DNA from 3 places in the Pseudomonas sp. S35 genome. Region 3 is predicted to be linked to each of the others. Evidence: predicted binding sites of a transcription regulator. Region 3 holds the regulator's gene; each other region holds the start of a gene.

Evidence for each region. The regulator FliA, encoded in region 3, starts transcription of late flagellar genes. The targets are predictions, from matches to a motif close to CTAAAGTTTNNNNNNNNNNNGCCGNTAA.
Region 1: PspS35_RS15290 (methyl-accepting chemotaxis protein) is a predicted target of FliA. The motif match lies at 4,457-4,484, and genes of this name have one in related genera.
Region 2: PspS35_RS25015 (methyl-accepting chemotaxis protein) is a predicted target of FliA. The motif match lies at 3,059-3,086, and genes of this name have one in related genera.

The regions. Positions count from the first base shown of each region.
Region 1 is NZ_CP019431.1:3,440,886-3,448,420, forward strand. Features, by position in the region: gene PspS35_RS15265 (acylase) at 1-1,424, opposite strand, end outside; gene PspS35_RS15270 (fe2+ zn2+ uptake regulation protein) at 1,663-2,043, shown strand; gene PspS35_RS15275 (hypothetical protein) at 2,045-2,239, opposite strand; gene PspS35_RS15280 (LysR family transcriptional regulator) at 2,385-3,296, opposite strand; gene PspS35_RS15285 (aldo/keto reductase) at 3,413-4,408, shown strand; gene PspS35_RS15290 (methyl-accepting chemotaxis protein) at 4,542-6,536, shown strand; gene PspS35_RS15295 (SRPBCC family protein) at 6,615-7,073, shown strand; gene PspS35_RS15300 (DUF411 domain-containing protein) at 7,156-7,535, shown strand, end outside.
Region 2 is NZ_CP019431.1:5,544,552-5,552,086, reverse strand. Features, by position in the region: gene PspS35_RS25025 (D-aminoacylase) at 1-42, shown strand, start outside; gene PspS35_RS25020 (glyoxalase superfamily protein) at 72-440, shown strand; gene PspS35_RS25015 (methyl-accepting chemotaxis protein) at 1,068-2,987, opposite strand; gene PspS35_RS25010 (FKBP-type peptidyl-prolyl cis-trans isomerase) at 3,236-3,853, shown strand; gene PspS35_RS25005 (hypothetical protein) at 3,991-4,248, opposite strand; gene PspS35_RS25000 (zinc ribbon domain-containing protein YjdM) at 4,410-4,751, opposite strand; gene PspS35_RS24995 (polyprenyl synthetase family protein) at 4,933-5,901, opposite strand; gene rplU (50S ribosomal protein L21) at 6,141-6,455, shown strand; gene rpmA (50S ribosomal protein L27) at 6,490-6,747, shown strand; gene cgtA (Obg family GTPase CgtA) at 6,940-7,535, shown strand, end outside.
Region 3 is NZ_CP019431.1:4,629,232-4,636,766, forward strand. Features, by position in the region: gene PspS35_RS20625 (chemotaxis protein CheA) at 1-468, opposite strand, end outside; gene PspS35_RS20630 (protein phosphatase CheZ) at 480-1,268, opposite strand; gene PspS35_RS20635 (chemotaxis response regulator CheY) at 1,287-1,661, opposite strand; gene fliA (RNA polymerase sigma factor FliA) at 1,831-2,571, opposite strand; gene fleN (flagellar synthesis regulator FleN) at 2,568-3,401, opposite strand; gene flhF (flagellar biosynthesis protein FlhF) at 3,508-4,824, opposite strand; gene flhA (flagellar biosynthesis protein FlhA) at 4,837-6,966, opposite strand; gene PspS35_RS20660 (cold-shock protein) at 7,300-7,503, opposite strand.

The DNA.
Region 1 (7,535 bases), 1.2 Mb from region 3:
CGCGCCAGTTGCGGCAACTGGTCGGCCGGGAAGATACCGGCCTGGGCCGCACGCGGGTCAATATCCCAGGCACAGGCGCTGTGGGCGCCATCGAGCATGATCATTTGCAGGCCGGCACGCGGGTCGCTGCATTGCGCCAGTTTCGCTGCGCTGACGTTGGGCACCACGGACAGGTTCATGTACAGGCTCTGGCCCTGGTCGTCGGCGGCCAGGGTGTTGACCCAGGGAATGCCTTGCAGGGTGTGTACCGAGGTTTGCAGTTCCTTGAGGCTGCCCGCGCGGTTCATGGCGTACCACTGTTGCAACACGCGATCATTGCCAAGGTTGGCGTCGCGCAGGCTGAAGGCGTAGCGGCTGTCCCAGTCCAGCTTGCCCGGCCATTGCACCACCGGGCCGAATTGCGAGCTATAGACCGTATGGCTGAGCGCTTTCAGGCTGCCGTCAGCTTGTTTGACCTGCACCTTCACCGAGGTTTTATCCAGGGCAATGGATTTACCATCCAGCAAGTAGCGCGTGGCGTCCTTGGGGTCCAGCGTCAGTCGGTACAGGGTGAAATGCTTGGAAGTGTCGACGGTATGGGTCCAGGCCACGTGCTGGTTAAAGCCGATATTCACCACCGGCAAGCCCGGCAATGCGGCCCCCATCACATCCAACTGGCCGGGGATGGTCAGGTGCATCTCATAAAAGCGCATGCCTCCCACCCAAGGAAAGTGCGGGTTGGCCAGCAACATACCGCGACCGTTGAAGGAGCGATCACGCCCAACGGCGACAGCGTTACTGCCACGGTCCAGGCTGAAACGTTGCTGGTTGGCGGCAGCGAGTTCAAAGGCCTTGTCGCTCGTTTGCAGACCGGCTGTGGCTTGAGGCGGTTTGGCACCGACCAGGGCTTCGGCAAATTGGCCGACACCGCCTTCCACCAGCAGCCTACGGGTCAACTTGACCAGATCCTCGGCAACCAACGGCCGTACCCACGCCGTGCGGCACTGCTCAGGTGCGCCCTGCTCTTTCAGATAATGGTTGTAACCGGCGACGTAGCCTTCTATACGCTGCTGGATCTGCGGGCTCTGCGCTTTCCAGAACGCGGCAACCGCATCCGGCGTATTCAGCCAGGTGAAAAACACATCACTGGCCAGGTTGTTGCGCTCCTCCAGGGTCGACTGATCGGGACCAAAATACTTGGCTCGCTCACCGTTCACCGTCACCACTTCGTTGGCCAGCAGGCACAGGTTGTCCTGGGCGTAGGCGTAACCGATGCCGAACCCCAGGCCGCGCTCATCGCTGGCGCGGATGTGCGGCACGCCAAAGCTGGTACGCCGGATATCTGCCGACGCCTGCGCCACTTGTTCCCGCGCCGAGGCGGCCAGGCTCAACCCCAGCAATACCCCCGCCACGCATACCCTGGACAACCCATTGGAAATTATCACGCAGACTCCACCGTCAAATTGAACACCCTCACCAGGGGTGACTCCCCCTCCGTAAGAACGCAAAACGCCGGGAACAATTTAGCGTGCACAGCCATTAATGTAAGACGGCCGGAATGTGACAAAACCGACACTGACGAAATTTCTACATCCAACACTTCATGATTTTGCTCGCTCGTTCGTCTTATTACTTAAGAGCGCCATCATTTTCCTGATCAGGCTCTGATAAGGAGTTTTTTGCATGTACAACCCGCCAGTGCCCATGGAAGGACATTCAACGGCCGCCGATGCCAATTTCGGCAGCGGCACGCAAGCGTTCGGCAAAGCGCCCGAACAGCAAGGCAACCAGCGTATTCGCCATCTGCTCAAGAGTTTCGGTCTGCGCACCAGCCTGATTCGGCTGAAGGTCATCGACGCCCTGCTCACTGCGGCCGACAACCAGCGCACCCTGGGGGTACGCGGAGTGCACAGCCATTTACTTGAGCTGGACATCCCGCTGTCGTTCCTGAGTGTGCGCGAAGTGCTCAAGCGCCTGTGCAGTGAGGGCGTGATAACCCTCAATGCCGATAAGAGCTACAGCCTCCACGAAGAGGCTGCCAAAGTGCTCGAAGGTCGCGCCTGAATCAGAGGTTGGGCTTGACCTTGCGACGCATGATGCCGTTGATCACCACCACCGTTACAGCAATCGCAATGGCGATGTACTGGAAGGTTTTTTCGCTGATGACCCCGGTGTTCTGCAGGTAGGACAGGCCAAACATCGACCCCAGTACGACCAGGGAAATCAGAATGGAGTATTTCAAGCGTTGCTTTTGGGTCATGACGGGTTCCTGAACCTTAAGAATGTAACCAACCAGAATCGGCAGCGGCCCATATTACAGGCGATCAATGGCTTTGGCTCGTAGGGCGTCTTGCTTCGGACTGTCAGTCTCATCGCCATCCATTGTGTCCAACCCCGGCGCAGGCCTAGCGATGCAACCCGTTGCCGGGCTGCGCGCATAGCTCGACCAACCAATCCACAAACACCCTGACCCGCTGCGACAACTGGCGGTGCGGGGGGTACAGCGCGGTCAGGGCCATTTTCGGCACGGCCAACTGTGGCATCACTTCGACCAGAGTGCCCTCGGCCAAGCGCTGCACGGCGTGATAGTACGGCGCCTGGATCAACCCATACCCGGCCTCGCAGGCGCAGAAATAGCCATCTGCACTGTTGACCGCGACCCTCTTCGGCAAGTTGACCGCGCACACCTCGTTACCCCGTTCAAACTCCAGGCCAAACCGTTTGCCACTGGCGCTGGAAACGTATTCGACCATCTGGTGGCGAGCCAAGTCGTCGAAGGTGTCGGGCACCCCCATGCGTGCGAGGTATATGGGGCTGGCCAGGGTGATTTGATCCATCATTGCCAGCGGCCTTGCCACCAGCGACTCATCCAGCGCCAACCCACCACGCAACACGCAATCCACGCCTTCGCGAATCAGGTCCACGGGGCGGTCGTTCAGGCCGATTTCCAGCTCGATCTGCGGGTAACGAGCGGTGAATGCCGGTAATGCTGGAATCACCAGGTAACGCCCAATACCCGCCGGCATATCAATGTTCAAAGTGCCGCGTGGGTTCTGGCGCTGGGCGCAGAACACCGCTTCGGTTTCTTCCAGGTCCGTCAGTAACTGCACACAGCGTTGGTAATACGCGGCACCGTCCAGGGTCGGGCTGACCTGACGCGTGGTGCGCTGCAACAGCTGTACGCCGAGATGAGCTTCCAGTTGCTTGATCAGCACAGTCACCGAAGCACGCGGTAATTGCAGGTTGTCGGCGGCCTTGGCAAAACCGCCCAGCTCAACGATCCGGGTAAACACGCGCATCGCGTTAAAACGATCCAAGGCTGGCTCCCAAGCGAATTATTTAGATATTACGAATAGTGATAGTGCTTTTAGCCTGTTTATCCCGATTTTGTCGAGAGTGACAATGAACGCCTTCACCTACAGGAGCAGCCCCCATGCACACTCGTCAACTCGGCAAAAACGGTCCACGTATTTCAGCCATCGGCCTCGGCTGCATGGGCATGACGGATTTCTACACGCCAGGCAGCGACACCCGCGAAGCCACTGCCACCCTGCACCGCGCCCTGGAGTTGGGTGTCAATTTTCTCGACACTGCCGACATGTACGGCCCCCACAGTAATGAGCAACTGATCGGCAACGCCATTGCCGGCAAGCGCGACCAGGTGTTCCTGGCCAGCAAGTTCGGCATCGTGCGCGACCCAGCCAACCCGACAGTGCGCGGCGTGAATGGCCGCCCCGAGTACATCCGCGAGTCAATCAACGGCACCTTGCAGCGCCTGGGCGTGGAAACCCTCGACCTTTACTACCAACACCGCATTGACCCGCAGGTAGCCATCGAAGAAACCGTCGGTGCTATGGCCGAATTGGTAAAACAGGGCAAGGTGCGTTACCTGGGCCTGAGCGAAGCCAGCGCCGCCACCCTGGAAAGGGCGCATAAGGTGCACCCGATCAGGGCCCTGCAAAGCGAATACTCGCTGTGGAGCCGCGATCAGCAACAAAACGGCTGCCTTGCTGCGTGCCAGCGCTTGGGGGTCGCGTTTGTGCCCTATAGCCCACTGGGGCGCGGCTTTCTGACCGGCGCGCTGAAAAGTCCGGAGGATTTTGGCGCCGATGACTATCGCCGGACCAATCCGCGTTTCCAGGGCGAGAATTTCGTGAAAAACCTGCTGCTGGTGGAGCAGGTGCAGACGCTGGCGGCAGATAAAGGCATAACAGCCGGGCAACTGGCGCTGGCGTGGGTGCTGGCGCAAGGCGACTACCTCATCCCGATCCCCGGCACCAAGCAACGCAGGTACCTCGAAGAGAATGTGGCGGCCGTGTCGATCAGCCTCAGCCCGGGTGAGCTGGCGGCGTTGGACGCGATCTTCCCCGCCGAGGCCACGGCCGGCCAGCGTTACCCAGAAGACGTCATGCGGATGCTGAATATCTGACGAAAAGGCGCCGCCCTGCGGCGCCTGCACGTTCTTGCACGAACGTACCTAAAGCTCCTGTGCGCCAAGCCGATAGCCCTACGAAGCTCTAACAAAGCCGCCTCGATAATAAACGCTTCGTAAGGACTGCCCCATGCCCCCACTGCGCTCTATCCAAGCCCGCTATACCCTTTTTCTGGTGCTGTTCGTCCTGGTGTTATTCGTGTTGACGGTGGTCGGGATCGGCCAACTGGTCGCACCCACGCTGCGCCACACCGAAGAACAGGTGGTGCTCAACCGTGTGGCCGAGGTGGCCGAACAGATCAAGGGCGAACTGAACAAGGTGCAGGCCCAGCAACGCACCATCACCCAAACCATTCCCCTGCTCGACAGCGATGCCATCGATAAAGTCCTGCCTGGCCTCGTGGACCAGTATGGCGAGCTGAAAGTATTCGGCGGCGGCATCTGGCCCTTACCCAACCAGCGCACGCCGGGCCGTAACAAGCACAGTACGTTCTGGCACCGCGATGCGTCCGGCAAACTGGCGGTGAACACCTTCTGGAACAGTGACCCCGCGCCCAACTATTACGACCAGAGCTGGTACAAAGGTGGCCTTGCCTCGCCGCGCGGGCAATGCGCCTGGGCCGCAGCCTACAAGGACGACGCCAGCCAGGAGCCGCGCACCAACTGCGCCATGGCGATCCAGCGCGATGGCGCCGCGTACGGCGTGGCGACCATTGACGTGACCCTGGGCTTTTTCAATGAGCTGGTGGCCAGCAAGGAAAAAGACATCGGCGGGCAAATGCTGATCGTCGAAAGCGACGGCAAGATCATCAGCAACAGCACGCGCCTGAGCAGCCCGGTGGTGTTGAAGAACATCAGCGAACTCAGCGCTACGTCGGCGTTTGCCGCCCAAGTCAGCAAGGCCCTGGCCCATCGCGACCAAGGCTTGCAACGCAGCGAATTCGACAACGGTGGCGTGGCCAGCACCTTCTATATGCGCCCCATCGAAGGCACGCCGTGGTTCCTTGCCACTGCCCTGCCCACCTCACTGATCACCGCCCAGCGTGACGATGTACTGGGCAGCCTGGCGCTGTTGCAGATCCCGATGGTATTGCTGCTGGTGCTGTTGGCGGTGTACGCGATCCGCCAACTGGTGCAGCGCATGAAAACCCTGAAAACCAACATCGACGCGCTGTCCGCCGGCGATGCCGACCTCACTCGACGCATCACCATTCGCGCCGAAGACGAACTGGGCGCCATCGGCCATTCGGTCAACCGTTTTATCGTCTACCTGCAAAACATGATCGGCGAAGTGACCCAGGCCACGGGCGCCATGTCCGCGGGGCTTGAGCAATTGCAGAAAACCTCGGCCCACACCAACCAGATCCTGGTGCGCCATGCCTCGGAAACCGATCAAACCGTCACGGCCATTACCGAGATGAGCTCCACTGCCGACAACGTGGCACAAAACGCTGCCGAAACCGCCTCGTTCACCCAGCGGGCCAATGAGCATGCCGACCGCTCCCGCGTGGTCGTTGGCGAAGCGTCCAGCAGCGTCAGCGCCCTGATCGGCGAAGTCGCCAGCGCCACCCACACCGTAGAAAACATGCGCCAGGATGCGGCGCGTATCACCGAAACCCTGGGTGTGATCGGTGCGATTGCCGGCCAGACCAACCTGTTGGCGCTCAACGCAGCCATCGAAGCCGCGCGGGCCGGCGAGCAAGGCCGTGGCTTTGCGGTGGTGGCCGACGAAGTCCGCGCACTGGCCGCACGCACTCAAGCCAGCACGTCGCAGATCAATGAGATGCTGGCACGCTTGACCAGCGGCGTGAGCTCGTCGGTGGCGGCCATGGAAAACACCCAGGCCAGCTGCCAATCGGCGGCGGATGCCACGGCGCGGGTGAACACCGGTCTCGATGAGATGGCCGGCTCCGTCAGCCATATCAACAACCTCAGCACCCAGATCGCTACCGCCGCCGAACAGCAGAGCGCGGTGACCGAGGAGATCAATCGCAGCATGGTGCAGATCCGACAAATGGTTGAAGAGCTGGTGCACAGCGGCCATGCCACCGAAACCAATACCCAGAGCCTGCTGGATGCAAATGGTCGGGTCATCGCCTTGATGAGTCGATTCAAAGTCCGCTGATCAAAACGGCGAGTGCTCCCGTGCAAAGCACGGGAGTCGGACTATTCTGACAGTTCCTAGCCACACAGGAGGTGTGCCATGCGCGCTGCCGAGCAGTCGGTCCGCTTGGAGCGGATCAGTCAGGAACGTTTCATCCAGGCCCCTATTGATGCCGTTTACGACTACGTGACCCAGCCGGATCGCTGGCATGAATGGCACCCCACATCCCTCAGTGCCGAGACTGGCACCCGCGGCTCCCTCCCTGCCGGTGCGCGGTTTACCGAAATGATCGACCTGCTGGGGGTACGCGTGCCCATGAGCTACCGCGTGCAGATCGCAAGCCGTCCCAGCGAGTTCAAGACTGTGTTCACGTCCCTGGCCGTCGACGGTTCCATCCACTATTTTTTGCAGCCCTTTCGCGACGGCACCCTGTTCAAGCGTGTGCTCACCTATGAAACCGAACTGCAACTGGTCAGCCTGCACGAGCGCATGATCGAGCTGTCGGCCATTGCCCTGGACCAGCTCAAGCACCGGATGGAAAACTCGAATTTTGTATAACTTTGAAACATTACCACGGCGTGCGCGTGATAAAAGCGCGGAGAATGCCCGGCTTACTGCCTGGTATTGGACGAAAAAACTGATGAAAAACCCATTGCGATTGGCCCTGCTGTGCGCGCTGTTCACCACCACCCTGGCCCAGGCCGCCGACCTTATTCCCATCGACGTGCACCGTGACGCCAATTGCGGCTGCTGCAAAAAGTGGATCAGCCACCTGCAAAGCAACGGCTTCAAGGTCAACGACCATGTCGAAGCCGACATGAGCGCGGTCAAGCAACGCCTGGGCGTCGCCCCGCGCCTAGGCTCGTGCCACACCGCCGTGATCGACGGCAAGTTCGTCGAAGGCCATGTACCCGCCGAACAGGTGCTGGCCTTGCGCAAGCGCGACGACCTGTTGGGCATCGCCGCACCGGGCATGCCAATGGGCTCGCCGGGCATGGAAATGGATGGGCGCAGCGAGGC
Region 2 (7,535 bases), 920 kb from region 3:
GCGCGCAGTGGGGATTTGCGTCGGGGATTTTCGCCTTTATAGTGGGCGATCTTTTACACGGAGCGGTTGCCATGCACTTAGGAAAAGTCACCCCGATCCTGCGGATTTTCGACGAGACCAAAGCGTTGGAATTCTATGTGGATTTCCTCGGGTTCAAAGTCGATTGGCAGCATCGTTTCGAGGCGAATTACCCGCTGTACCTGCAAGTGTCGTTGGGTGAATGCGTGCTGCATTTGTCCGAGCATCACGGCGATGCATCGCCGGGTGCTGCGGTGCGGATCCAGGCGCAGGGCGTGGACGCCTACCAGCAGCAATTGCAGGTGAAGGACTACCGTTATGCCAAGCCGAGCGTCGAAGAAACGCCGTGGGGCTCGCGGGAGATGAGCATCAAGGATCCGTTTGGCAATCGGGTGGTGTTTGTCGAGGAAGGCGAGGGCTGAGGGGCAAATCCCAGGCACTAAAAAACCGCCTTAGTAGGGCGGTTTTTTATTGCAATCCCGGTTTACGACTGGGGTTGCGGTCTCACAGGAAGCGCTGACCCGCAGGCGGATACTACCGCCGGTCTTATCATCTCGCAAGGCCAGCGGATTATCATTGTTGATGATTTCTCTTGCCTTTTTGTTCTGTAAAAATTCGCAATGAATCTATCGAATTATATTGGTATCTGAGCGTCGTTGGTCACACCTTCGACTGGGATTTTGGTTAGGCTCCGCCCCGTTCTACGTTTGTCGATGTGAGGTGATCCGGGCGTGCGCGCGAATTCTGGACCAACCGCCACGGGCTAGTAATCCGTGCCGGATTAATGCGGGAGGCCCATTAGCCCGGCCACCTCACTGGAAGCGATGACCCGCATCCGAAGGCTCACATGTTCCGGTAAGTGCGCTGGAGGTAAGGCCTAACTCACGGAGGGCCGAGTATGTCCAAGTTTGCACGACGTACGTGGAGCCTCGTAGTGAACTGCCTGCGTGCTTATCACGTATGGAAGTTCCTGCGGGACAGCTTCGATGACCGGTAAGGTCTGAGAGGTGGAGCCGCCTCGGTTAATCCCAAGGCGGCTTTTTGGTTTATTAAACCCGGAAATGGCTGACCATCTGCTGCAACTGGCTGCCCAGGCGTGCCAGTTCCACACTCGACTTAGCGGTCTCGTCACTGGCGGTGGCGGTCTGTTCCGACACATCACGCACATTGACGATACTGCGGCTGATCTCTTCGGCCACGGCGCTTTGTTGCTCGGCGGCGGCAGCGATCTGCTGGTTCATCGACTGGATGTTCGACACCGTACGGGTGATGTTCTCCAGGGAGACACCGGCCTTGCGCGTCAGCTCCACGCTGCTGTCGGTGAGGCTGCGGCTGTTGTTCATCACGTTGGCCACTTGCTGGGTACCGTTCTGCAAACCGGCGACCAGGCCTTCGATTTCTTCGGTGGATTTTTGCGTGCGCTGGGCCAGGCCACGCACTTCGTCGGCGACCACGGCAAACCCACGACCGGCTTCACCGGCACGCGCGGCTTCGATGGCGGCGTTGAGGGCCAGCAGGTTGGTCTGTTCGGCCACGGCCTTGATCACGTCCATCACGCTGCCGATCTTGTTGCTCTCTTGTTGCAGGTGGCTCATGGCGTCGGTGGAACGCGCCACTTCGGCAGCCAGGCGTTCGATCTGGGCGATGGCTTCGGCCACCACTTTGTCGCCTGCACGGGCTTGGCCGTCGGCATCGGCAGCGGCCAGGGAAGCCTGTTCGGCGTTGCGCGCAACTTCCTGCACGGTGGCGGTCATTTCATGCATCGCGGTGGCCACTTGATCGGTCTCGATCTTCTGGCTGTTCACGCCGGCGCTGGTCTGTTCGGTCACGGCCGACAGTTCCTCGGCGGCGCTGGCGATCTGGGTCACGCCGTCACGAATACCGCTGATCAATTCACGCAAGGTGGTGCCCATGCGCTGGATGCCTTGTTGCAGCACGCCCAGTTCGTCGCGGCGGGTCACCTGGATGTTGTGGCTCAGGTCGCCGGAGGCAATGCGCTCCACCACGGCCAGGGTTTCCTGGATCGGGCGAGTGATCTGGCGGGTGATGACCCATGCGGCAATGATGCCAACCAGCAGGGCCAGCAGGGTGCTGATCAATTGCAGGCTACGGGCCTGGGCGCTTTCGGCGTCGCGGCGGTCCAGTTGGATATCGTAGAGCTTGTCGCTGATGCTCACGATATCAGCGCCCTGGGTAGTCATTTCGGCACGGGCGGCGACAATGTTGGCGTTTGCCGTCTTGTAGTTCTGCACGGCGGTCCGGTACGCGCCCAGGGCGGTTTCCAGCGCGCTCAACGCGCTTTGCTGGCTGGCGCCAAACGCGGTGCTGAGGTCTTTCAAGCCGGCAATGGCTTTGTCGATCTGGGCCGCAGCGCGGGCTTCGGTGTCCGGGTTGACGTTGCCGGTGTAGCCGCGCACTTCGTAGCGGGCCAGCTGGAATTGCATCTTGGCGTCGGCCACGGCCTGGAACTGAGCCAGGTGCTCGGCGCTGTCAGGCATCTGCTTCAAGATGGCTTCCAGCGCGTCGATCTGGGTGTTGGCGCTGTCGGCCTTGTCACCCATCACTTGGCGGGAGGCATTGCCGTTACGGTAGGCCTCGCGCATTTTGTTCAGGGACTGCTGGTAAGCCGTGATCACCGCTTTCTGCTCGTTGAGCAGCTTGAGGTTTTCCGGGCTCTTGAAGCTGTCCAACAGCTTCTGTTGCTGGGCAGCGAAGGCATCCAGGCTGGTCTGCACGTTCTGCGCCACGGCTTCATCGCCGTTGGCCAGCATGTATTGCAGGCGCACGATGCGCAGTTTGGTCAGCGACGCGTTGAGCTGGGTGATGTCGCTCATCCAGTTGCTGCGGTCGATCAGGCCGCCCAGGCTGGTCCAGCCGGTGAGGGCCAGGATTGAGGTCAGAACGAGTACCAGGCCGAAGCCCAGGCCCAGTTTGAGGTTGACGCTGATGTTACCGAACCAGCTGTTCATCGATTGCTCCGCAAGAGTGATGTCTGTTTGCTGGACGGTGTTGTTATTTGAGCCAGCCAAGGTGTAGCGCTGTATCGGCGGCCAGAGGTGAATCTGAAGGGGCTTTTATTGCGAGTGCGACGAAGGGTCGCCAGCGGTGTGCAGCACCACTGAGGGCTCATCAAGGGGCGGTCTTGTGTGCTAGTCTGCGGGCCCTTTTAGTTTTGGACAGCGCGGGAAATCGCGTTGTCCTACAGCGGAGCCTCTTCATGTCCGAAGTTAATCTGTCCACAGACGAAACCCGCGTCAGCTACGGTATCGGCCGTCAGTTGGGCGACCAACTGCGCGACAACCCGCCACCGGGTGTGAGCCTGGACGCGATCCTGGCTGGCCTGACCGACGCGTTTGCCGGCAAGCCAAGCCGCGTTGATCAAGAGCAAATGGCTGCCAGCTTCAAGGTTATCCGTGAAGTCATGCAAGCCGAAGCTGCCGCCAAGGCTGAAGCCGCTGCTGGCGCTGGCCTGGCCTTCCTGGCTGAAAACGCCAAGCGTGATGGCATCACCACCCTGGCTTCCGGCCTGCAATTTGAAGTGCTGACTGCCGGTGAAGGCGCCAAGCCGACCCGTGAAGATCAAGTCCGTACCCACTACCACGGCACCCTGATCGACGGCACTGTGTTCGACAGCTCCTACGAGCGTGGCCAGCCAGCAGAATTCCCGGTTGGCGGCGTGATTGCCGGTTGGACCGAAGCCCTGCAACTGATGAATGCCGGCAGCAAATGGCGCCTGTACGTGCCGAGCGAACTGGCTTACGGCGCTCAAGGCGTTGGCAGCATCCCGCCGCACAGCGTTCTGGTGTTCGACGTCGAGCTGCTCGACGTTCTGTAAGACCTGCTTGGCTTTATGTAGGAGCTGGCTTGCCTGCGATGGCATCCACTCGGTGTAACTTCAGACCGAGTCGCCTGCATCGCGGGCAAGCCCGGCTCCCACAGCAAGCGCAGTGCATTCAGGTTTTGCGCGGTTATTCATGGATGAAACTTGCCATTGAGGTCCGTCGCCGGGCGCAACGCTCGGGCGTAGCAAAACAGGAACAGATTACGCACCACCTCTTTCAGCACACCGGGTTCGCTTGAACTCAGGCCATTGACGTCCAGGTCGCCCTGGTCCTGCAATTCATTCAGCGCTTCTTCTTCCAGTACCGCACAGACTTCACCGGTTTCCCGATGCAGGATCCGCAGGTAAGGGTGTGGCCGGTCCAGCCAGGCATCTATCAAATAAGTCATGGGTCGCATCTCCTTGATAAGTTTAAATGAGAATAATTCTTATTCGTAGAATAGCAAGCGTCTATTGGCAGTTTCTTGGTTTTTCTGTGTGGATATTGAGATGGGTCAGGCGAGAGGGCAAAACGCCATCCCGCGGCGGGCGCGGGATGGATGCAGCAAATTCAGACTTTGCGCACGAACTCGGACTTGAGCTTCATCGGGCCGATACCGTCGATCTTGCAATCGATATCGTGGTCGCCGTCGCACAGGCGGATGTTCTTGACCTTGGTGCCGACCTTGACCACCAGGGACGTGCCCTTGACCTTGAGGTCCTTGATCACGGTGATGGTATCGCCGTCCTGCAGGACGTTGCCCACAGAGTCTTTCTTCACGGTTTCATCGCCGGCCACTTCGGCCTCGCCATTGGCGGACCACTCATGGGCGCATTCCGGGCAGATCAGCTGGGCGCCGTCTTCGTAGGTGTATTCGCAATTGCATTTCGGGCAGGGTGGCAACGTGCTCACTAAAGCTCCTTAAAGGGCAGGATGGCTAAAGTCGCACATTATATAGGGTTTTGTGGTGTTGCAGGCTGTATGAAATCCAAATGTGGGAGGGGGCTTGCTCCCGATGACGGTGTTCCAGTTGATATATCGACTGGCTGATCCACCGCTATCGGGAGCAAGCCCCCTCCCACACGGGTATTTCTTAGTGCGTACGCGCGACCGCAAACTCACTCAGCTCAACCAGGGCATCCCGGTATTCGCTGGCCGGCAGGGCTTCGAGGCACTTGATCGCACGGGCCACGTAGTCACGCGCCAGTTGCGCGGTGTAGTCCAGGGAGCCCGAGGCTTCCACGGCTTCACGGATGCTTTCCAGGTCTTCGATCCCGCCTTTCTGGATCGCCTTGCGCACCAGGGCGGCCTGTTCCGGCGTGCCTTCGCGCATGGTGTAGATCAGCGGCAAGGTCGGCTTGCCCTCGGCCAGGTCGTCACCGACGTTCTTGCCCAGGGTTTCGGCGTCGCCACGGTAGTCGAGCAGGTCGTCCACCAGTTGGAAGGCCACGCCCAGGTGATCACCAAAGGTACGCAGGGCTTCAGCCTGTTCGGTGGTCGCGCCACACAGTGCGGCGGCGCTGTGGGTCGAGGCTTCGAAGAGCATCGCGGTCTTGCCGCGAATCACTTCCATATAGGTTTCTTCGGTGGTGCTGGCGTCGCGGACCTTCGACAACTGCAACACCTCGCCTTCGGCGATGATGCGCGTGGCCTGGGACAGGATTTTCATCACCGGCATCGAGCCCAGTTCGACCATCATTTCGAACGAGCGCGAGTACAGGAAGTCGCCCACCAGCACGCTTGGGGCGTTGCCCCACATGGCATTGGCGGTCTCGCGGCCACGGCGCATGCCGGACATGTCGACCACGTCGTCATGCAGCAGGGTGGCGGTGTGCAGGAACTCGATGGTGGCGGCCAGCAGGCGCAGGTCATCGCCCTCGCGGCCCAGGGCCTTGCCACACAGCAACACTAATAAAGGACGCAGACGTTTACCGCCCGCCGACGTAATGTAGTCGCCAATTTTGGAGACCAGCGGCACTTTAGACGTCAGCTGCTGCTTGATGATGCCGTCGACGGCGCTAAAATCGTCCGCGACCGCGCGGTAGAAAGCTTGGGGTTGCATCAGCGACAGTCGCTCCAGAAGGGTTGCGCGGCATGCTAGGACCCTGACCCCCGGGTGTCAAGGCGCGATAGACGGCCCCTTGCAACACCCATTTACCTTGCGTACAATCGCGCACCCTGAACTTCCTGGGCAGCACCTGCCTTACGCAATTGCATTCGGGACGTCCATCCCATGCAGCCATGCCAGCCAATACCTCTTTTTATAAAGCGCTGGGTGAGCAGGATTATCGGAGAAATACCATGTCGTACGCAGTAATTGTTACTGGTGGCAAGCAATACAAGGTCGCCCCAGGTGAATACCTGAAGATCGAAAAACTGGAAGTCGCTACTGGCGAATCCGTTACTTTTGATCGCGTTCTGTTGGTCGCCAATGGCGATGACGTGAACATCGGCGCTCCAGTTGTTGCTGGCGCTACCGTTGTGGCTGAAGTGATCTCCCAAGGTCGTCACGATAAAGTCCGCATCATCAAGTTCCGTCGTCGTAAGCACCACATGAAGCGTATGGGCCACCGCCAGTGGTACACCGAGATCAAAATCACCGGTATTCAGGCTTAATTTCAGCCTAATTCCTCACTAGGAGAATTGACTCATGGCACACAAAAAAGCTGGTGGTAGTACCCGTAACGGTCGCGACTCAGAAGCCAAACGCCTTGGCGTTAAGATGTATGGCGGCCAGAAAATCATTCCGGGCAACATCATCGTGCGTCAGCGCGGCACCCAATTCCACGCCGGTTACGGTGTAGGCATGGGTAAAGATCACACCCTCTTCGCGAAAATCGAAGGCGTGATCAAGTTTGAAGTAAAAGGCGCGTTCAACCGCCGTTACGTGAGCGTTGTCGCAGCTTAATTGCGAGATCGCTGGAAAAGCCCTGTCTTGCGACGGGGCTTTTTCGTTTGTGGGGTGAGTCTCTTGCAAAGCTGTTTGTGATGAGCTCAGGCGCTGGTTTGCGGTCGCTGATTGAGGTCGCTGCGCTCATTTTTGCAAGAGTCTTATGTCTTGGTTTTTTAAGCTCGTCCATGCGGCGAGAGGCGTTTTGTTATGAAGTTCGTTGATGAAGTTTCCATCCGAGTAAAAGCAGGCGACGGCGGTAACGGTTGCATGAGTTTCCGTCGCGAAAAGTTCATCGAAAACGGTGGCCCCAACGGCGGTGACGGCGGTGACGGCGGTTCCATCTACATGATGGCCGACGAAAACCTCAACACCCTGGTCGACTACCGTTACACCCGGCACTTCGATGCCGAGCGTGGCTCCAACGGCGGCAGCACCGACTGCACCGGTAAAAAAGGCGAAGACCTGGTACTGCGCGTACCGGTCGGCACCACGATTATCGACTCCGCTACTCAAGAAGTGATCGGCGACCTGACCAAGGCCGGCCAGAAGCTGATGGTAGTGCAGGGCGGCTGGCACGGTCTGGGTAACACCCGATTCAAGTCCAGTACCAACCGTGCGCCACGCCAGACCACCCCAGGTAAGCCGGGCGAGCAGCGTGACCTCAAGCTGGAAATGAAAGTGTTGGCTGACGTGGGCCTGCTGGGCTTGCCGAACGCCGGTAAAAGTACCTTCATCCGCTCGGTCTCGGCCGCCAAGCCGAAAGTTGCCGACTACCCGTTCACCACCCTGGTGCCAAACCTGGG
Region 3 (7,535 bases):
CTCGCTGTCCGTTACATCGGCTTCTGGCTGCGCCACCGGCTCAGGCGCGGCTTCAACCACCGGCGCTGCCGTGGTGTCGGCCGGCTCTGCATAGCGCGCCAGGGCGGCCAACAGTTCCGGCGTGGCCGCGGTGATCGGGGCACGTTCACGCACTTGGCTGAACATGCCGTTGACCGCATCCAGTGCTTCGAGAATCACGTCCATCAATTCCGAATCAACGTGACGCTCACCCTTGCGCAGGATGTCGAACACGTTCTCGGCGATGTGGCAGCACTCCACCAGCTCATGGAGCTGGAGGAAGCCGGCGCCCCCTTTTACAGTATGAAAACCGCGAAAAATTGCATTGAGCAGGTTCGCATCATCCGGTCGGCTTTCCAGCTCGACCAGTTGTTCGGACAGTTGCTCTAAAATTTCGCCGGCCTCTACAAGGAAATCCTGAAGGATCTCTTCATCGGCGCCGAAGCTCATGTGGGTGCTCCTTAGAAGCCTAAACTGGATAACAGGTCATCTACGTCATCCTGACCTGACACAACGTCTTCACGTTTATCGGCATGAATCTGCGGACCTTCACCCTTGGCGAGATGTTTTTGTGGATCTTTTTCAGAGAGGATCGCTTCGCGGTCATGTTCGATGCCGGCAAAACGGTCGACCTGGCCAGCCATGAGTACCAATTTGAGCAGGTTGCTTTCCACTTCGGTGACCAACTGGGTCACACGCTTGATCACCTGACCGGTAAGGTCCTGGTAGTCCTGGGCCAGCAGAATGTCATTGAGGTTGCTGGCAACCGTGCGGTTTTCCTGCTCGCTGCGTGACAAGAACCCTTCGACCCGACGGGCCAGCTCACGGAACTCTTCAGCCCCCACTTCCCGGCGCATGAAGCGGCCCCAGTCGTTGCTCAGGGCTTGGGCTTCAGTGGCCATGCCATTGACCAGGGGCGTGGCGTTTTCCACCAGGTCCATCGTGCGGTTGGCCGCCGCCTCAGTCAGCCTGACCACGTAGGACAGGCGTTCGGTGGCGTCAGTGATTTGTGAGATTTCTTCGGCCTGGGGCATATGCGGGTCAATCTGGAAATTGACGATCGCACTGTGCAGCTCGCGTGTGAGCTTGCCCACTTCCTGATACAGGCCGCGGTCACGGGTCTGGTTGAGCTCATGGATCAACTGCACCGCGTCGCCGAACTGGCCTCTTTCAAGGCTGTCGACCAACTGGTGAGCATGTTTTTTCAGGGTCGACTCGAAGTCTCCCTGTGACGTTTCTTTATGCTCCATAGCTCCCCCGCGATGGCATTAGCCGTGGATGCGTTCGAAGATCTTTTCGATCTTCTCTTTCAAGGCCTGTGCAGTGAATGGCTTGACCACATAACCGTTGACCCCGGCCTGGGCGGCTTCGATGATCTGCTCACGCTTGGCTTCGGCGGTCACCATCAACACGGGAAGGCTGCGCAGCTTTTCGTCGGCGCGCACGTGGCGCAACAGGTCGATACCGGTCATTCCCGGCATGTTCCAGTCCGTTACCAGAAAGTCGATGCTCCCGCTGTTGAGGATCGGAATTGCCGTCAGGCCGTCATCCGCCTCGACCGTGTTTGTGAACCCAAGGTCACGCAACAGGTTTTTTATGATCCGCCGCATCGTTGAGAAGTCATCAACGATGAGGATTTTCATGTTCTTGTCCAATTCGACCTCCAAGCAGTCTTAAACGCGCCCAGCACCTGGACGCGCCATTTCAATCAACAGGCATTACACAAAAAGGACTGCTGGGAACACCACGGGTCGAACCCGCGAAGGCCAATCACCTTCGCGGTATCGCTTCGCAGTGCCCCCACACCGCCTGTCAGCGCGCTCGCCACTCTCCCAATCGCCCGCGCAAGCGGGCTGCGCATTGGCTGTGCAACTGGCTGACACGCGATTCACTGACCCCCAGGACCTCACCGATTTCCTTGAGGTTCAGCTCTTCGTCGTAGTACAGCGCCAACACCAACCGCTCGCGCTCGGGCAAGTTGGCAATGGCGTCCGCCAATGCGCCCTGGAAGCGTTCATCTTCCAGGTCGCGCGACGGCTCCATGTGTGCGCTCGCGCCGTCCTCGTGCAGCCCTTCGTGTTCGCCGTCCTGCAACAGGTCGTCGAAACTGAACAGGCGGCTGCCCAAGGTATCGTTCAAAATCCCGTAGTAATCGTCGAGACTCAATTGGAGTTCGGCCGCAACTTCGTGATCTTTAGCGTCGCGACCGGTTTTTGCTTCAATTGCACGAATTGCGTCACTGACCATGCGCGTATTGCGGTGCACCGAACGCGGCGCCCAATCGCCTTTACGCACCTCATCGAGCATCGCGCCACGGATACGGATACCCGCATACGTCTCGAAACTCGCGCCTTTGCTGGCGTCGTATTTGGTCGACACTTCGAGCAGGCCGATCATGCCGGCCTGGATCAGGTCCTCGACCTGCACGCTGGCGGGCAGGCGAGCCAACAAGTGATAGGCGATACGCTTGACCAGCGGCGCATAGCGCTCAATCAACTCACCCTGGCTGTCACGGGCAGATTTCTTGTAGGCGTTGTAGCCGTTCGCTGTCATAGCACCGGTCCTGCGCTCGTCTGATGTACCAATCGCTCGACGAAAAACTCCAGATGCCCCCGAGGGTTGGCGGGCAACGGCCAAGTATCGACCTTCTGGGCAATAGCCTTGAACGCCAGTGCGCATTTGGAACGAGGGAACGCTTCGTAGACTGCACGCTGCTTTTGCACAGCCTTGCGCACACACTCGTCGTAGGGAACTGCGCCGACGTATTGTAAGGCGACATCGAGGAAGCGATCCGTGACCTTGGTCAACTTGGCGAACAGGTTGCGCCCTTCCTGCGGGCTCTGGGCCATGTTGGCCAGCACGCGGAAGCGGTTCATGCCGTAGTCACGGTTAAGCAGTTTGATCAGGGCGTAGGCGTCGGTGATCGAGGTGGGTTCATCGCAGACCACCAGCAACACTTCCTGCGCGGCGCGCACGAAGCTGACCACGGACTCGCCGATCCCGGCGGCGGTGTCGATCACCAGCACGTCGAGGTTGTCGCCGATATCACTGAAGGCCTGGATCAGGCCGGCATGTTGCGCCGGGCTCAGGTGCACCATGCTCTGGGTACCGGAGGCGGCCGGCACGATGCGGATCCCGCCAGGGCCCTGGAGCAGCACATCGCGCAGCTCACAGCGCCCCTCGATCACATCGGCAAGGGTATGTTTGGGCGTCAGTCCCAGCAGAACGTCGACGTTCGCCAGCCCCAGGTCAGCATCCAGCAGCATGACGCGACGGCCAAGCTCTGCCAGGGCCAGGGACAAATTCACTGACACGTTAGTTTTCCCGACGCCACCTTTGCCGCCGGTCACCGCGATCACCTGTACGGGATGCATGCTGCCCATTTTATTTCTTTACCTTGTCTTGCTTAGACGCAGGCTACATGGCTTGGCCGCGTGAATCGCTTGCAGACCATCGATGTAGGTACATTTCACGGTGTTCATCCTGACTTCAACCGACCCGTTTTGCCGGGTGGTGGTAGAGGTCGGCGAACATATCGGCCATCGCTTCCTCGCTAGGCTCTTCTTGCATTTGCACGCTGACGGCGCGGCTGACCAACTGATGACGGCGCGGCAGATGCAGATCATCCGGGATCCGCGGCCCGTCGGTCAGGTAGGCAACCGGTAGTTCATGGCTGATAGCCAGGCTCAACACTTCGCCCAGGCTGGCGGTTTCATCCAGTTTGGTCAGGATGCAACCGGCCAGGCCGCAGCGCTTGTAGCTATGGTACGCAGCGGTAAGAACCTGTTTTTGGCTGGTGGTTGCAAGCACCAGGTAATTTTTCGACTTGATGCCACGCCCAGCCAGGCTTTCCAGTTGCATGCGCAACGCCGGGTCGCTGGCTTGCAGGCCGGCGGTGTCGATCAACACCACGCGCTTGCGCAGCAGCGGGTCGAGCGCGTTGGCCAGGGACTGGCCCGGATCGACGTGGGTCACCGGCACATTGAGGATACGACCCAAGGTCTTGAGCTGTTCCTGGGCACCGATGCGGTAGCTGTCCATGCTCACCAGCGCGATGTTATTGGCGCCGTACTTGAGCACGTAACGCGCGGCCAGCTTGGCCAGGGTGGTGGTCTTGCCCATGCCGGCAGGGCCGACCATGGCGATCACGCCACCCTCTTCCAAGGGTTCAATTTCCGGGGTGACGATCATCCGCGCCAGGTGCGCCAGCAACATGCGCCAGGCTTGGCGAGGTTCGTCGATTTCGGTGGTCAGGGCCAGCAGGTCGCGAGACAGCGGACCGGACAGGCCGATGCGTTGCAGGCGGCGCCACAGGTTGGCCTGTTGCGGCTTGCTGCCTTGCAGTTGTGTCCAGGCCAGCGAGCCGAGCTGCACTTCCAGCAGTTCGCGCAGGCCATTGAGCTCAAAGCGCATCGAATCAAACACACGCTGGTCGACGGCGGCGGCCGGGGCTGGCGCGGCAGGACGCGGCGGTTCGATGAAGGTCGGCTCAACCAGGGGCTCGGCAGCCGTCAGCGGCAGGCCGGCAAACAACTGGCGATTGGTGGTGGCATCGCTGTCGCCACGCATGCTCAGTTCGGCCTGGGCCGAGACGATACGCGAGGCGGTCTTGCGCAGCTCGTCTTCGAGCTCCATGTTCGGCACGCGTGGCGCCAGCGCCGAGGGGGTGTAATCCAGGGCAGCCGTCAGCTCGACACCGCCGGCAATACGACGGTTACCGATAATCGCGGCGTCGGCGCCCAGTTCATCACGGACCAGTTTCATGGCCTGACGCATATCGGCGGCGAAAAAACGCTTCACTTGCATAACCCACTACCCTCAGCCGTTGGGCCCTACTGTCGCGACGATAGTCACTTGCTTGTTGTCAGGAATTTCCTGATAAGCCAAAACGTGCAAATTCGGTACTGCCAGGCGTCCAAACCGCGACAACATCGCGCGGACCGGGCCGGCCACCAGCAGAATCACCGGTTGGCCTTGCATCTCTTGGCGCTGCGCGGCGTCGATCAACGAGCGCTGCAGCTTTTCAGCCATGCTTGGTTCCAGCAGAACGCCCTCTTCCTGGCCTTGTCCTGCCTTCTGAATACTATTGAGCAATATTTGTTCCAACCTTGGCTCCAAGGTGATCACAGGCAGCTCGGAGTCAAGCCCTACAATGCTTTGCACGATTGCGCGGGACAATCCGACGCGCACCGCAGCCACCAGCGCGGCGGTATCTTGACTCTTGGCGGCATTGTTGGCGATGGCCTCGGCAATGCTGCGGATGTCGCGCACCGGCACCTGTTCGGCCAGCAGCGCCTGCAGCACTTTGAGCAATTGCGACAGCGACAGCACGCCCGGCACCAGTTCTTCGGCGAGTTTTGGCGAAGCTTTGCCCAGCAAACCCATCAATTGCTGGACTTCTTCGTGGCCGATCAGCTCATGGGAGTGCTTGTACAGAATCTGGTTGAGGTGGGTCGCAACCACGGTGCTGGCGTCCACCACGGTGTAGCCCAGGGACTGCGCCTGGCTGCGCTGGCTGATTTCGATCCACACCGCGTCCAGGCCAAAAGCCGGATCTTTGGCGGTAATGCCGTTGAGGCTGCCGAACACCTGCCCTGGGTTGATCGCCAACTCGCGGTCCGGGTAGATCTCGGCTTCGGCCAGGATCACGCCCATCAAGGTCAGGCGGTAGGCGCTTGGCGCCAGGTCGAGGTTGTCGCGGATGTGCACGGTGGGCATCAGAAAACCCAGGTCCTGGGACAGTTTTTTGCGCACGCCCTTGATCCGCGCAAGCAATTGGCCGCCCTGGTTGCGGTCCACCAAGGGGATCAGGCGGTAGCCCACTTCCAGGCCAATCATATCGATCGGGGTCACGTCATCCCAGCCAAGCTCCTTGGTTTCCTGGGCGCGGGCCGGGGATGGCAGCAGTTCTTGCTGGCGGGCAATTTCTTGTTGGGCGATGACTTTGACCTGGTTCTGCTTCTTCCAGAACAGGTACGCAGCACCGCCGGCCAGGGCCGCCATGCTCAGGAACGAGACGTGGGGCATGCCCGGCACGATACCCATGATCGCCATGATGCCCGCCGCCACGGCCAGGGCCTTGGGCGAGGCAAACATCTGCCGGCTGATCTGCTTGCCCATGTCTTCGGAGCCCGAGGCACGGGTCACCATGATGGCCGCAGCTGTAGATAACAACAGTGATGGCAATTGCGCCACTAAACCGTCACCGATGGTCAGCAAGGCGTACACCTTGCCCGCATCGCCGAAGGTCATGCCGTGCTGGAAGATACCGACGGCCATGCCGCCGATCAGGTTGATGAACAGAATCAACAGGCCAGCGATGGCGTCACCGCGCACGAATTTGCTGGCACCGTCCATGGAACCGTAGAACTCGGCTTCCTGGGCGACTTCCAAGCGGCGCGTCTTGGCCTGGTTCTGGTCGATCAGGCCGGCGTTGAGGTCGGCGTCGATAGCCATCTGCTTGCCGGGCATGGCGTCGAGGGTAAAGCGTGCGCTCACCTCGGAAATCCGCCCGGCGCCCTTGGTCACCACCACGAAGTTGATGATCATCAGGATCGCGAACACCACGATACCGACCACGTAGTTACCGCCGATCACCACCTCGCCGAAGGCCTGGATCACCTTACCGGCGGCGGCGTGGCCGTCCTGGCCGTGGAGCATCACCACACGGGTGGACGCCACGTTCAGCGCCAGGCGCAACAGGGTCGCCACCAGCAGGATCGTCGGGAACACCGCAAAATCCAGCGGCCGCAGGGCGTACACGCAGACCAGCAGGACCACGACCGAAAGCGCAATGTTGAACGTGAAGAACACGTCCAGCAGGAACGGCGGCATGGGCAACATCATCATTGCCAGCATCACCAGCAACAACAACGGCACACCCAGATTGCCTCGCGAGAGGTCAGTCAGGGTCGTACGGGCCGTGCCGAGCATTTGAGAGCGATCCACCACCGGTATTCCTCGTTTCCTTGAAGCAAACTTTTGACGCCGGGAGACGTCCTGGAGGCGGTATTGCAAGAAGCCTTCCAACTTTGCTTTTGAGGCCGTGGATCGCGAGAGGCACACATTCAAATGTGGCAGGGGCGGTGCGAGGGAACACGTCCACTACGCACCTCTCAAAGGCTTATACATAACACCGTGGTGAGCGGGCTTGCCCCGCGCTGGGCTGCGAAGCGGCCCCAAAACCCTCAACTCGATTGGTTCTGGCACTCGCAGTGACCTTGTTGGGGGCTGCCGGGGCATCTGGGCATCCGCAAGGGCCAGGCACTCGACTGAGCCTACCTAACTGACAACCTGCACATCCGTGGCCTGATCACCTTTTTGGCCTTTCTCTACACCAAACTCGACCTTCTGCCCGTCTTCGAGCGTCTTATAGCCCTCTCCCTTGATCGCCGAATAGTGGACGAAGACATCTCCACCCCCATCCTGACTGATAAAGCCGTATCCTTTTTCGCCGTTAAACCATTTCACCGTGCCTGTCGACATTGCCGCTCTCCTGACACCCCGCCCAGAAAACC